DNA from 2 places in the Brevibacillus sp. HB1.3 genome. Region 1 is predicted to be linked to the other one. Evidence: riboswitches for the same ligand, from Rfam matches in the RefSeq annotation. Region 1 holds a riboswitch; the other holds the start of a gene.
The links. A riboswitch is a leader RNA that binds a small molecule or an ion and turns the genes downstream of it on or off. The one in region 1 is predicted to bind cyclic di-AMP.
Positions count from the first base shown of each region.

Region 1 (5,571 bases):
TTTCGGAATCGTTCGTCGGGCGAATTATGTCAAAGTCCAGACGCTGAACCGCCAAGGAGAAACAAAGACAATCGAAGCCGAAGATTTCCTTGCTCGGTGTATTCAGCACGAGATGGACCATTTGGAAGGAATATTGTTTATTGATCATACGGAAGAGCTCTACTCGGCAAAAACAGGAAAGAAACTGAATCGCAAGGATTTGCACCGGATACAAGATAAAAATAGAAAAAAATGGTGGAAATAAACGAAGCATAAACAGCAAGGAGATTGACTCATGAAACGTTGGAATATTATGGTGACAGGCTTCGGAACAGTAGGACAGCAGGTAGCCAGACTGCTGGAAGAGCGACGGGAGCGGTACCGCGAGCTATATCAAGCGGATGTCAGACTCGTGGGAATCGTTCGTTCAACGTCCGGCCTCTATGATGAGAACGGAATCGATTCAGGGAAATGGGCAGACTATGCTCATACAAAACAAGCAGGGAACCCAACCTGGAACGCGCTGGAGTTTATCAAATCAGTTCAAGCAGACGTACTCATCGAGGCAGGTCCATCTGAAAAAGAGGGTGGACCTGGTCTGACTTATATTCGGTATGCATTGGAGAATGCCATGCATGCGATCGCGATTTCAAAAGGTGCGCTAGTTGTTGATTATGCTAGTTTGGCCGCTCTTGCCAAAAAACATGGTACCGCGTTGAAAATTAGTGGGGCAACAGCAGCAGCTCTGCCGACGATCGATCTTTTGCAGTATAACCTGGCAGGCTGTGAAGTAAAACGAGTTGAAGGTATTTTTACGGGAACGACGAACTTCGTGCTTACAAAAATGATGGAAGAGGGGCTCACCTGTACAGAAGCAGTCGAGCTCGCTCAGAAGATGGGGATTGCCGAACCGGACCCCTCTTACGATATCGATGGTTGGGATACAGCTTCGAAGCTCACGATCCTGGCAAACGCTGCTTTTGGCGGGCAAGTAAATCTAACCGATATCGCACGCGCAAGTATTCGCGAAATAACCTCGTTACAAATCGAGACGTGGAAAAAGCATACGAAGATTCCCAAGCTGATCGGAACGATCCAAAAGGAAGCGAATGGTACGCTTACAGTAGCAGTTGAGCTATGTGCGGTGGATTTTACCCATCCGTTTGCATCCGTATTAGGTACGACAAAAGCAATCAGGGTAGAAACAGATGTCATGGGAGATTTATTGGTCGTTGGAGGAAAATCAGATCCTGTCGCGGCAGCAGCGGCTGCCCTAAAAGACCTTGAACATATTATTAGCAGATAGGTTCATTTGCATGTGCTTCCAGTGTTCCTTAGGAATGAGTCGTTTAGAACCGCGTGCATACTAGGGATGCACCACCAAAAACGGCGAGGGGGCCATACGGATGAAACAATCGTCTGATGTCAATGCCGAGCTGCAGCAAGTATCTGCTTACCCAACCAAGCAAGAAATGAATCAAAAGGACGTTGCTTTGCTAGATGAGCAGGAAAGCTGCTGTACCCCCAAAAAACAGGCTTCTGAAACACAGCCGGAATAATGCCTACACGAAAAAGCCGGGTCTCGATTAAGAGAAACCGGCTTTTCGTTTCGTGCAAAGCGTGTTACCCGATAAATTCTTGTACCCAGTAGCCATTTGTGAAGCCGACACCAATTTTCGTGAAGTCAGGGTTCATAATGTTTTGGCGGTGGCCTTCACTGTTCATCCATTGTTGCATGACTTCTTGTGGACTCTGTTGACCCATGGCGATATTCTCACCTGCAGTCGAGTATTGAATGCCATACTGCTTCATCATGTCAAATGGGGAACCGTACGTTGGGCTGTTGTGGTCAAAATAGTTGTTAGCAGACATATCTTGTGCTTTTGCCAAAGCTACTTTGGACAGTGTTGCATCCATTTGAACAGGCTTGAGACCTGCTTTTGCACGTTCTTGGTTTACCAAATCAGCGACTTGTTTCGCAAAATCACCCGTCTTAGCTTGATCCGCTTGATTTACTGGAGCGGCAGGCTCAGTGACAGTATTGGTAGGTTGTGCTGGTGCTGTTTGTACTGGTTGTGCTGGTGTTTGTTGTACTGGAGCTTGTTGTACGGGAGCTTGTTGGAAAGATCCTGGTTGATACGGGCATGGTTGTTGTACAGGTGTAGCTTGTCCTTGCTTAACAGGTTGCATTAGCTGTACTGCTTGTGGCTGGCCAGGAACAAAGCCTTGCTTTTGGAAAAAGTTAAGAAACTGTTGAGCATTTGGTGCTTTTTGGAATTGTCCCATATTTTGACCCACATTGAATTGGAATTGTCCGTTCTTCAATGGGCAGTTAGATGCTGCGGAAGCAGAAGAAGCAAACCCTGTCAAAGCCAAGCCCAGACCAAGAGTCATCGCGATTGTAACAGAACCAAAACGTTTCATAAAACAAATCTCTCCTTTTTTTTGCCTACGAGGTTAGTTGTCGGATTCGGATTGAGGAAACAACCCTACGCCAGTGTGGCGATTCACCCCAATGTGGAATAGCTCATCCACAAAAAAGTCCCCCGCACTTCCTTTTCAAAGAGGAAGTCTCGGCTTATTTCGTTTGGCATGAACAACGATATCAGACAATCCCAATCGAAATAAAGGAGTAATATATGGCAAATAGCTAGAATCGTTGATAAATTAGGCTCATTTTGTTTCGTTTGATTGTTCCTTCCAGGCGGTTAAGCCGCCTTCCAATGCATTTGCATGGAAACCATGCTCACGAAGGAGAGCCGCAGCTTTTTGAGCTTTGTTACCTGTTGTACATAAGGTAACGATCTGCACATTTTGCGCGAGTTTTTCGGTTTCTTCATCAAGCGGCTTGTCCTGTTCTTTCATTAGAAGATAGGGGACGTTTTGCGTCGATGCGCTTTCGTGAACGAGGCTGCCGGAAACAAATTTCTCGGCGTCGCGTACGTCCAATAAAAGTACGGGCACTTTCTTTTCAAGCATTTCGGATAATTGAATGGTTGTCAAAATATGATTTTGCAATGTAATCCCTCCCAATCCTATTGTATCAGAGTTCCGCATCGTCCAGAATAAGGGTGAACGGTTGCTTTTATTGGACAACCATGGTAGAATGAGGTTGCTACTTGAAAAATTGATACCTAATCATTCATCGAGGTGTTTGTATGCTGATGGATAACATTTTTGAATCCCCGATTCACACTGGCGCGGTCATCGGAGCCGCAAGGATGGAAGAGAGGAAGGGCTTTCATTGTTTTAGGTTTTCAAAAGGTTTAGTTTTTAATTTTGCAGTTCCGTCCTATGACATTTGCATATTTACTGAATAAGTAAAATTCACATATCATGAAGGCGTATCATCGCACATGATCTGGTATTTCTTCATGATATGTGAGCTTTATTTGCTTCGGTAAATATGACTAGCATATTCAAATTGAATTTTTGGAGGTTTTTTTAGATGCAAACGAACGGAACAGTAAAATGGTTTAACGCAGAAAAAGGTTTCGGTTTCATTCAAGTAGAAGGCGGAGACGATGTATTCGTTCACTTCAGCGCAATCCAAGGTGACGGTTTCAAAACTTTGGACGAAGGTCAAAAAGTTCAATTCAACATCGTTCAAGGCAACCGTGGCCCACAAGCTGAGAACGTAGTAAAACTGTAAGTCTCCTTTTCAAAGAAACTGTCCTTTCGAGGGCAGTTTCTTTTTTTGTCGTGGTCGTCCCAAGCGCCTTTTCCTGCATGCGAATGGATGAAAAAAGGAACTATGGCGTCCCACCATAATTCCTCATTTTCTTCCTACAAGATAGTTAAATACAAGTTTCGATTTCGACAGTTTGGAATTGACTGTCAAGAACGGTAAGACCAACAACTTGACCGCCGCCGATAGAAGTACGGCCATAAGTGGTGAGAAGGACATTTCTGTTGTTTTCTGCTACGGTAAGGCGCACTTCATAGTGGAAAGAAGCGGGGACCAGTGCATTGAAAGCAGTGCGAGTATTCGCAGGGATTAATTGCGTGATGTCAAGCAAAGTGCTAACTGGATTCGTTTGCGTAACTGCGTTACCCCAGTTTAATACTTGCACACGTACTTCAACCGCTTCTGTGTTCAGATTTACTAGGTCGAGGTGAGCGGTAAGAGCACGGGCGAGGTTGTTTTGCAAAATACCGGTCGTTCTCACAGTATTTTTTCTTGGGCGTCTGTGATTTCTTTTTTCCGAATTACCTTGATCGTCGTCGTATTCGATTTCAGACATCCATGTTCACTCCATTCTTTTTAATCTAGTGGGACAATAATACGATATTGTTTCTTGTCTTAATTTGTAACGGCGAACGTAAGGGGACGAGTAACTATTTTGGATAGAGGATGGTGGAGGGTTTGGGAGATAGAACTGTATGCAAACAACTAGACTATACAGCTCGATTTGATTGGGGATACGAAGGGGTAGAACAGGTCGGAGCAGCATCGGATATGATCGTCATTATCGATGTGCTCTCCTTCAGCACGTGTGTCGATATCGTAACGGGACGAGGAGGTATCGTTTATCCTTATCAGGTAAAGGACGAGTCCACCGTAGCATTCGCCAAACAAAAAGCAGCGCTGCTCGCTGGAAAACGCGGAGAACCAATCTCCCTTTCACCCGCCTGTCTGAAAACGGTTCCAATGGGAAGTAGAATCGTATTACCCTCGCCAAACGGATCGACCTGTACCGTGTTGGCGAAGAAAACTGGTGCGAAGGTAATCGCTGCCTGCTTGAGAAACGCGCCATCTGTGGCCAGATACATACAGCAGCAGAATGGAACCGTAACCGTCATTGCTTGCGGTGAGCGGTGGGGGAATGGAGCATTGCGACCCGCTATTGAAGATATGATTGCGGCAGGTGCGCTACTTCATGAACTGACAGGGTATCGATTGTCACCAGAGGCCGAAATAGCAGTGGCAGCCTTTCGAGTGACCCAAGATCATCTTCCTGCTTACTTGCAGAAATGTGCTTCTGGCCAAGAGCTGATCAGTATGGGGTACCCGGAAGATGTCGAACTTGCAGCGCAGTGGAATCAGAGTGGCGCAGTTCCAGTGCTTAACGATGATTTTGCGTACGAAGCGATTTAGTCTTTTCGCATAAAGAATCCCTCATTCGGTAACCATGGTTATGAACCACACATGAGAAAAACTGGACAGGGAGGATTCATATGGATGAAAAGAGCAAGTCCATCAACCAGGCAGAAGATAATATCCTGACGAATCGTCAAGGCCATCCGATCACAGACAACCAAAACTTGCGGACAGTTGGAAATCGCGGGCCAACCGTTCTGGAGAATTACGATTTTCTTGAAAAAATCACGCATTTTGATCGGGAGAAAACACCTGAACGTGTCGTGCATAGTCGAGGTGCAGGGGCACATGGCTATTTCGAAGCGTATGGAACCGTAGGTGATGAGTCGATTTCTACGTACACGAGGGCAAAGCTGTTTTCGGAGCGGGGGAAAAAAACGCCTGTGTTTGTGCGGTTTTCTACGGTGAATCATGGCACACATTCGCCCGAAACATTGCGCGATCCACGTGGGTTCGCGGTGAAGTTCTATACAGAGGACGGGAACTGGGAT
Region 1 is NZ_JABMIT010000001.1:928,829-934,399, reverse strand. It holds gene def (peptide deformylase) at 1-244, shown strand, start outside; gene HPY31_RS04400 (homoserine dehydrogenase) at 275-1,285, shown strand; gene HPY31_RS04395 (hypothetical protein) at 1,386-1,538, shown strand; gene HPY31_RS04390 (CAP domain-containing protein) at 1,603-2,403, opposite strand; cyclic di-AMP (ydaO/yuaA leader) riboswitch at 2,411-2,568, opposite strand; gene HPY31_RS04385 (rhodanese-like domain-containing protein) at 2,653-2,997, opposite strand; gene HPY31_RS04380 (cold-shock protein) at 3,428-3,631, shown strand; gene HPY31_RS04375 (hypothetical protein) at 3,777-4,148, opposite strand; gene HPY31_RS04370 (2-phosphosulfolactate phosphatase) at 4,337-5,077, shown strand; gene HPY31_RS04365 (catalase) at 5,158-5,571, shown strand, end outside.

Region 2 (5,571 bases), on a different contig from region 1:
TGGATAACCCCGCCTCGAATCCTCTTCCTATATCCACTTGCGAAACGGCGCGATATACATCTGCACCCAAGCCTTTCGCCCCGATCATAGCCGCTATGACCACCATCGACAGGGCGAGCATGATACATTGATTAACTCCCGCCAAGATCGTCGATTTCGCATATGGCAGTTGTACTTTCACGAGCTTTTGCCAGCCAGTTGCGCCAAAGGCGTCCGCCGCTTCCTCCATTTCCGCTGGGACCTGACGAATGCCTAAGTTCGTAAGACGCACGATTGGCGGCAAAGCAAAAATAACGGAGGCAATGACACCCGGCACCTCGCCCAAGCCGAAGAAAAAGATCGCGGGAATTAAATATACGAACGCTGGCATTGTCTGCATCAAATCCAGTACTGGCGTGACGAGATTACGAAACGTATCGTGCCTCGCGCAAAGAATGCCCACCGGAATCCCGATAGTGATCGAAATCATGGTGGCAGTGAGGACAAGTCCCAATGTCTCCATCGTTTCATCCCAGTACCCCAAGTTGTGAATAAGAGAAAGTCCGATCACCGTAAAGACCATAGGCGCTCTCCCTGCAAAAACCCACGTGGCGGCCCCTAGCAGCAAGATGAGAATCAGCGAAGGTATCTCTGCCAAAACCGTGGAGCAGTAAGTCACCATCGTGGAAATGATGATAGACATCGGATCAAACAATACCCCTTTGTACTGGCCCAGCACCTCCACGAATCCTTCCATCCATTCGCCAATCGGCAGCTTAGGCACGGCGTCCATCACTTATCACCTCTGCTCTCTGATGTTCTTGGACATTGACTTTACCTACCAGCCCGCCTAGCACCGCTCCTTTTACGATGACACCCAACAAACGCTGCTGCTCGCCCACTACCGCAATCGGGACATGCAGGTCTGCCATCATCGGGAACAAACTGTGCAGACGTGCGTCAGGTGAAACGGTAGGGAGGTCGGTTTTCATGATCGCCTCCAGTGAATCTCCCGTACTGATCGCGAGTGATACGTCATACGCCGTAATCAATCCGAGCAGTGTGCGCTTTTTGTCCACGACGTACAAGCTGGACACTCCGTTATCCATCATGAGTTGCAGCGCCACTCGGGCCCCTTTGTCTGGCGTGATTGCTTCTGCCCGTTTCATCACATTTTCTGCAACGAGCACCCTGGACAGGTCGGCATCCTCCACGAACTTCCGCACGAATTCATCCGCGGGATCTGCCATGATTTCTTCAGGGCGGCCGATTTGAATGATCTGCCCGTCTTTCATAAAGGCAATCCGGTCGCCCAGCCGCAACGCTTCGTGCAAGTCATGTGTAATGAACAGGATCGTCTTTTTCATCGTCATCTGAAGCTCCAGCAACTCATCCTGCATATCTTTTCGAATGAGCGGGTCCAGTGCACTGAACGCTTCGTCCATCAAGAGAATATCTGGATTATTAGCCAACGCCCGGGCCAATCCGACTCGTTGACGCATCCCTCCGCTCAATTGATCCGGGTACGCATTTTCCCACTCGGTCAATCCAACGAGCGCGAGTGCTTCTCGTGCTTTTTCTTGCCGGAGCTCTGGTGGTACTTGTTGAATCTCCAAACCAAACTCCACGTTTTCCCGAACCGTCCGCTGCGGAAACAGGGCGAAGCTTTGGAAAACCATCCCGAGCTTCTTCCTCCGCACCTCGCGCAAAGCTGTCGCCTTCATGTCCACGATCTCTTCCCCATCGATCTCGATGCTTCCGCTCGTCGGGTCAATCAGTCGATTGCACAGTCGGATTAAGGTTGATTTGCCACTGCCGGACAGGCCCATGATGACGAAGATTTCGCCTTCCTCGACTTCAAAGCTGACCTGATTGACCCCAATGGACTGGCCGGTTTGCTTGTATATTTGTTCTTTCGTACGTCCTTCCGTCAGCAGCTTCAAGGCCAGCTCGGGCTGCTTGCCGAATACTTTTGTCAGTTTATGGACTTTCATTTTGGGCATGGTATCTCTCATCCTTCGTTTTTTCGTAAATGCAAAAAGCCCGCGAAGCTTCCACACTCAAGCAAACCCAAGCAGGCACGCTTGATTTTTACTCGTGTAGAAAATCCGCAGGCTTACGTAATACCTGGCGTCCATTTTCAGGACCCCCTGTACTCTGTCTTCCTGATTTTCGATTGTCAGCGATTTATGTCGTACCAACTGCCTCCCAGCGATCCACACCATCTCCTTCGCGTCTGTATCGCATAAGCTGCTCGTCGGTATTTCCATAAAAAAATAGGCCGATCCATTCTTCTTCTCCAGAACAAAGGTCCCAAAGAAAAAGCCTGTATCGGCCTATCACACGCCCGCAAGGAATCCCCTTGTTGCGCATAAAATGCCTAGACTTTATCCATCCATGACCTTCCCTGCTTTGGCCGACGAGGTTAGCTGACGGGTAGGATGGCAGAGAAGACTTTTCCTCATCCCTCCTGATCACTCAGGATTAACCCCAAAAGATTGGTTCCCCCGCTTCCGAGAATCTCGGAACTAGGCCGTATTGTGTTGCCTCTTATTTAATGGTGATTGTGATTTGAATTATACGCTCGCTTCCAGTTATTGTGAACGTTCGTTTAGCATGGTTTTAACCGGATTCTGTTTTTCTTTATGAGTCGGATTGGATTAGCTGTTCGTTGCTCATAAAATCAAGATATTGGTGCCTTTTACTCGCTGTTGTGGTGGGGAGGAAACAGGAGAAAACGCTCAGATTCTTGGAACCCCTGCGCGGGAGCATGGGGTGCCCGGCTCCGTGAAAAAAAGCGAAACCGCGTCCAAAGTAGTCCATCAAGATGTGTCTCAGAGGTGGACGCTAAAGGCAGTTTCGCTTTTTTTCACTACGCCTCGGTAGGTGTGTCCAAAGATCTTCGCTCATTTCTCCTGTTTCCTCTACGAGCTGTTGTGGGTCTACATGCTTTTTAAAAGACAGCTTGAATGCTGCTTTCAAGATGTAATAAAAAGCTGCTTGGGAAGAAGAACATTTCCAGTCCTAGCGCCTCTGGAGCCCTCCTTAGCTCCGAAATGAATGGCGGGGGTTTTCAGCTTCAACCTCTGAGATTACATCCTCGAAACTCTACTTCTGAAGCGCTCCCGACATTCATTTCGGAGCGGACAGTCTACCCCCTCGCGGGGCGTAGGCCGAAGCGTAGACTGGAAATGGGCTTCTTCCCCTCCACTACAGCCACTTTTACCTCAACACCAAAAAGCTCCCGCCTCAATGAATCAGGCAGGAGCTATGCTTTTCACAAACACGATGATTAAACGACGTCGTAGCCTTGGTCTTCAATAGCTTCTTTCACTGCATCGAGAGTCAAATTGCTCTCGTTATAGGAAACCTCAACCTTTTTTTCAGCCAGGTTGACTTTACCTTCTGCACCCAGATCTTTCAATGTGTTCTCGATGCGCGCTACGCATTTGTTGCAAGACATGCCTTCTACGTTCAATGTGATATTAGTCATGATCAATCTCTCCTTGCATTTTATGTTGTATAGGTAAGGCGGACAAAGCCGCTTGTTACTGTTGTTACAGCTTTACTCGTTGTAGTCTCAGTGCGTTGAGTACGACGGATACGGAGCTGAAGGCCATTGCGGCACCGGCAAGCCATGGAGCGAGTAAGCCTATTGCGGCAATGGGGATGCCCAAGGTGTTGTAGGCCAATGCCCAGAACAGGTTTTGCTTGATGTTGCGGATGGTGAGCTTACTCATTTCGATAGCGTCTGCGACACTAGTCAGTTCTCCGCGCATCAGGGTAATATCGGCTGCTTCCATCGCCACATCTGTACCTGTACCGATTGCCATACCGACGTCAGCGGTAGCGAGTGCTGGAGCATCGTTGATACCATCGCCGACCATCGCGACTTTTTTGCCTTGTTCTTGCAGTTTTTTCACTTCTGCGGCTTTGCCTTCAGGCAGGACTTCTGCGATGACGTGATCTATTCCTGCTTCACGGGCAATGGCCTCGGCGGTTTGACGGTTGTCACCGGTCATCATGATCACAGTCAATCCCATTGCTTTCATGCGCTGAACCGCTTGCTTGGAGGTTGGTTTGATCGTATCCGCTACGGCAATCAAGCCAGCGAGCTTGCCTTCGACGACTGCGAGCATCGCCGTTTTACCGGAGCGCTCCAATGCCAGCATGGTATCAGACACTGCTTGGTACGAAATTTGATATTTTTCCAGCAAACGGCGCGTACCGACGAGTACTTCTTTGCCATGAACCGTTGCTCGGATACCGAAACCAGGAATGGCTTCAAACGAATCTGTATCAGCCGAGGTGATTCCTTTATCTGCAATTCCGCGAACGATGGCTTGAGCCAATGGGTGCTCGGAGTTTTTCTCAGCGGCACCGACCAAAGAGAGCAGCTCTTGCTCTTCGATATCAATGGCGATGATGTCTGTCAGTTCTGGCTCGCCTTTGGTTACAGTCCCTGTTTTATCGAGGACGATCGTATCCAAGTGGTGAGCCGTCTCCAGATGCTCCCCGCCTTTGAACAGGATGCCCAGCTCAGCTGCGCGTCCAGAGCCAGCCATGATTGAGGTCGGTGTTGCCAAACCGAGGGCGCATGGGCAAGCGATTACGAGTACAGCAATTGCTTTTTCCAAAGCCTCACCGAAGTTGCCAGGTATAACGAAAAAGTACCAGATCAAGAAGGTAAGAATAGCAATCCCTACTACGATTGGGACAAAAATCCCGGAGATGCTGTCAGCTACACGCTGAATCGGTGCTTTTGTTCCTTGTGCTTCTTCTACTACTTTAATGATTTGCGCCAGAGCCGTTTCTTTTCCGACTTTGGTTGCCTGGACCTTCAAAAAGCCGTTTTTGTTCAAGGTGGCGCCGATGACGGTATCGCCTGCGGCTTTATCCACCGGAATACTTTCACCAGTCAGCATGGACTCATCAACTGCGGACTGTCCTTCCATGACGATGCCATCGACAGGTACTTTGTCGCCCGGCTTCACGTGAACGATGTCGCCCAGTCTCACTTCTTCTACAGGAATGGTCATTTCTACACCATCCCGTACGACTACTGCTGTTTTTGCTTGTAAGCCCATCAGCTTGCGGATCGCCTCCGAAGAACGTCCCTTTGCTTTCATCTCAAACAGTTTACCCAAAACGATCAACGTGATCAGTACCGCACTGGTCTCAAAGTACAGCTCCAGCATGTGGCCACCATGAGCACCGATGGAGTTGATCGCGACCCATAAACTGTAGAAATAAGCTGCCGAGGTACCGAGAGCAACAAGCACATCCATGTTAGCACTCTTGTTGCGAAGGGCTTTGAAAGCTCCGACGTAAAACTGTGCTCCGATGATGAATTGTACCGGTGTTGCCAATGCGAGCTGTACCCACGGATTCATCAAGCTTTCAGGCAGCCAGATAAACGAGGTGAAGGAAAAGTGGCTCACCATCGACCAGAGCAGTGGGAGCGACAGAATCGCGGAAATCCAGAACTTGCGGGTCTGCCGTTTGATTTCTTCCTGGCGACGATCTACTTTTTCTTCTTCTTTTCCATCTTCCTTGCGAGTCGCCTGATACCCTAGCTTCTCTACCTTTTGA
Region 2 is NZ_JABMIT010000013.1:149,840-155,410, forward strand. It holds gene HPY31_RS24690 (ABC transporter permease) at 1-772, opposite strand, end outside; gene HPY31_RS24695 (quaternary amine ABC transporter ATP-binding protein) at 756-1,982, opposite strand; gene HPY31_RS24700 (hypothetical protein) at 2,040-2,249, opposite strand; cyclic di-AMP (ydaO/yuaA leader) riboswitch at 2,378-2,524, opposite strand; gene HPY31_RS24705 (cation transporter) at 3,272-3,472, opposite strand; gene HPY31_RS24710 (heavy metal translocating P-type ATPase) at 3,537-5,571, opposite strand, start outside.
Region 2: another riboswitch for cyclic di-AMP. It lies ahead of HPY31_RS24700 (hypothetical protein); the one in region 1 lies ahead of HPY31_RS04390 (CAP domain-containing protein).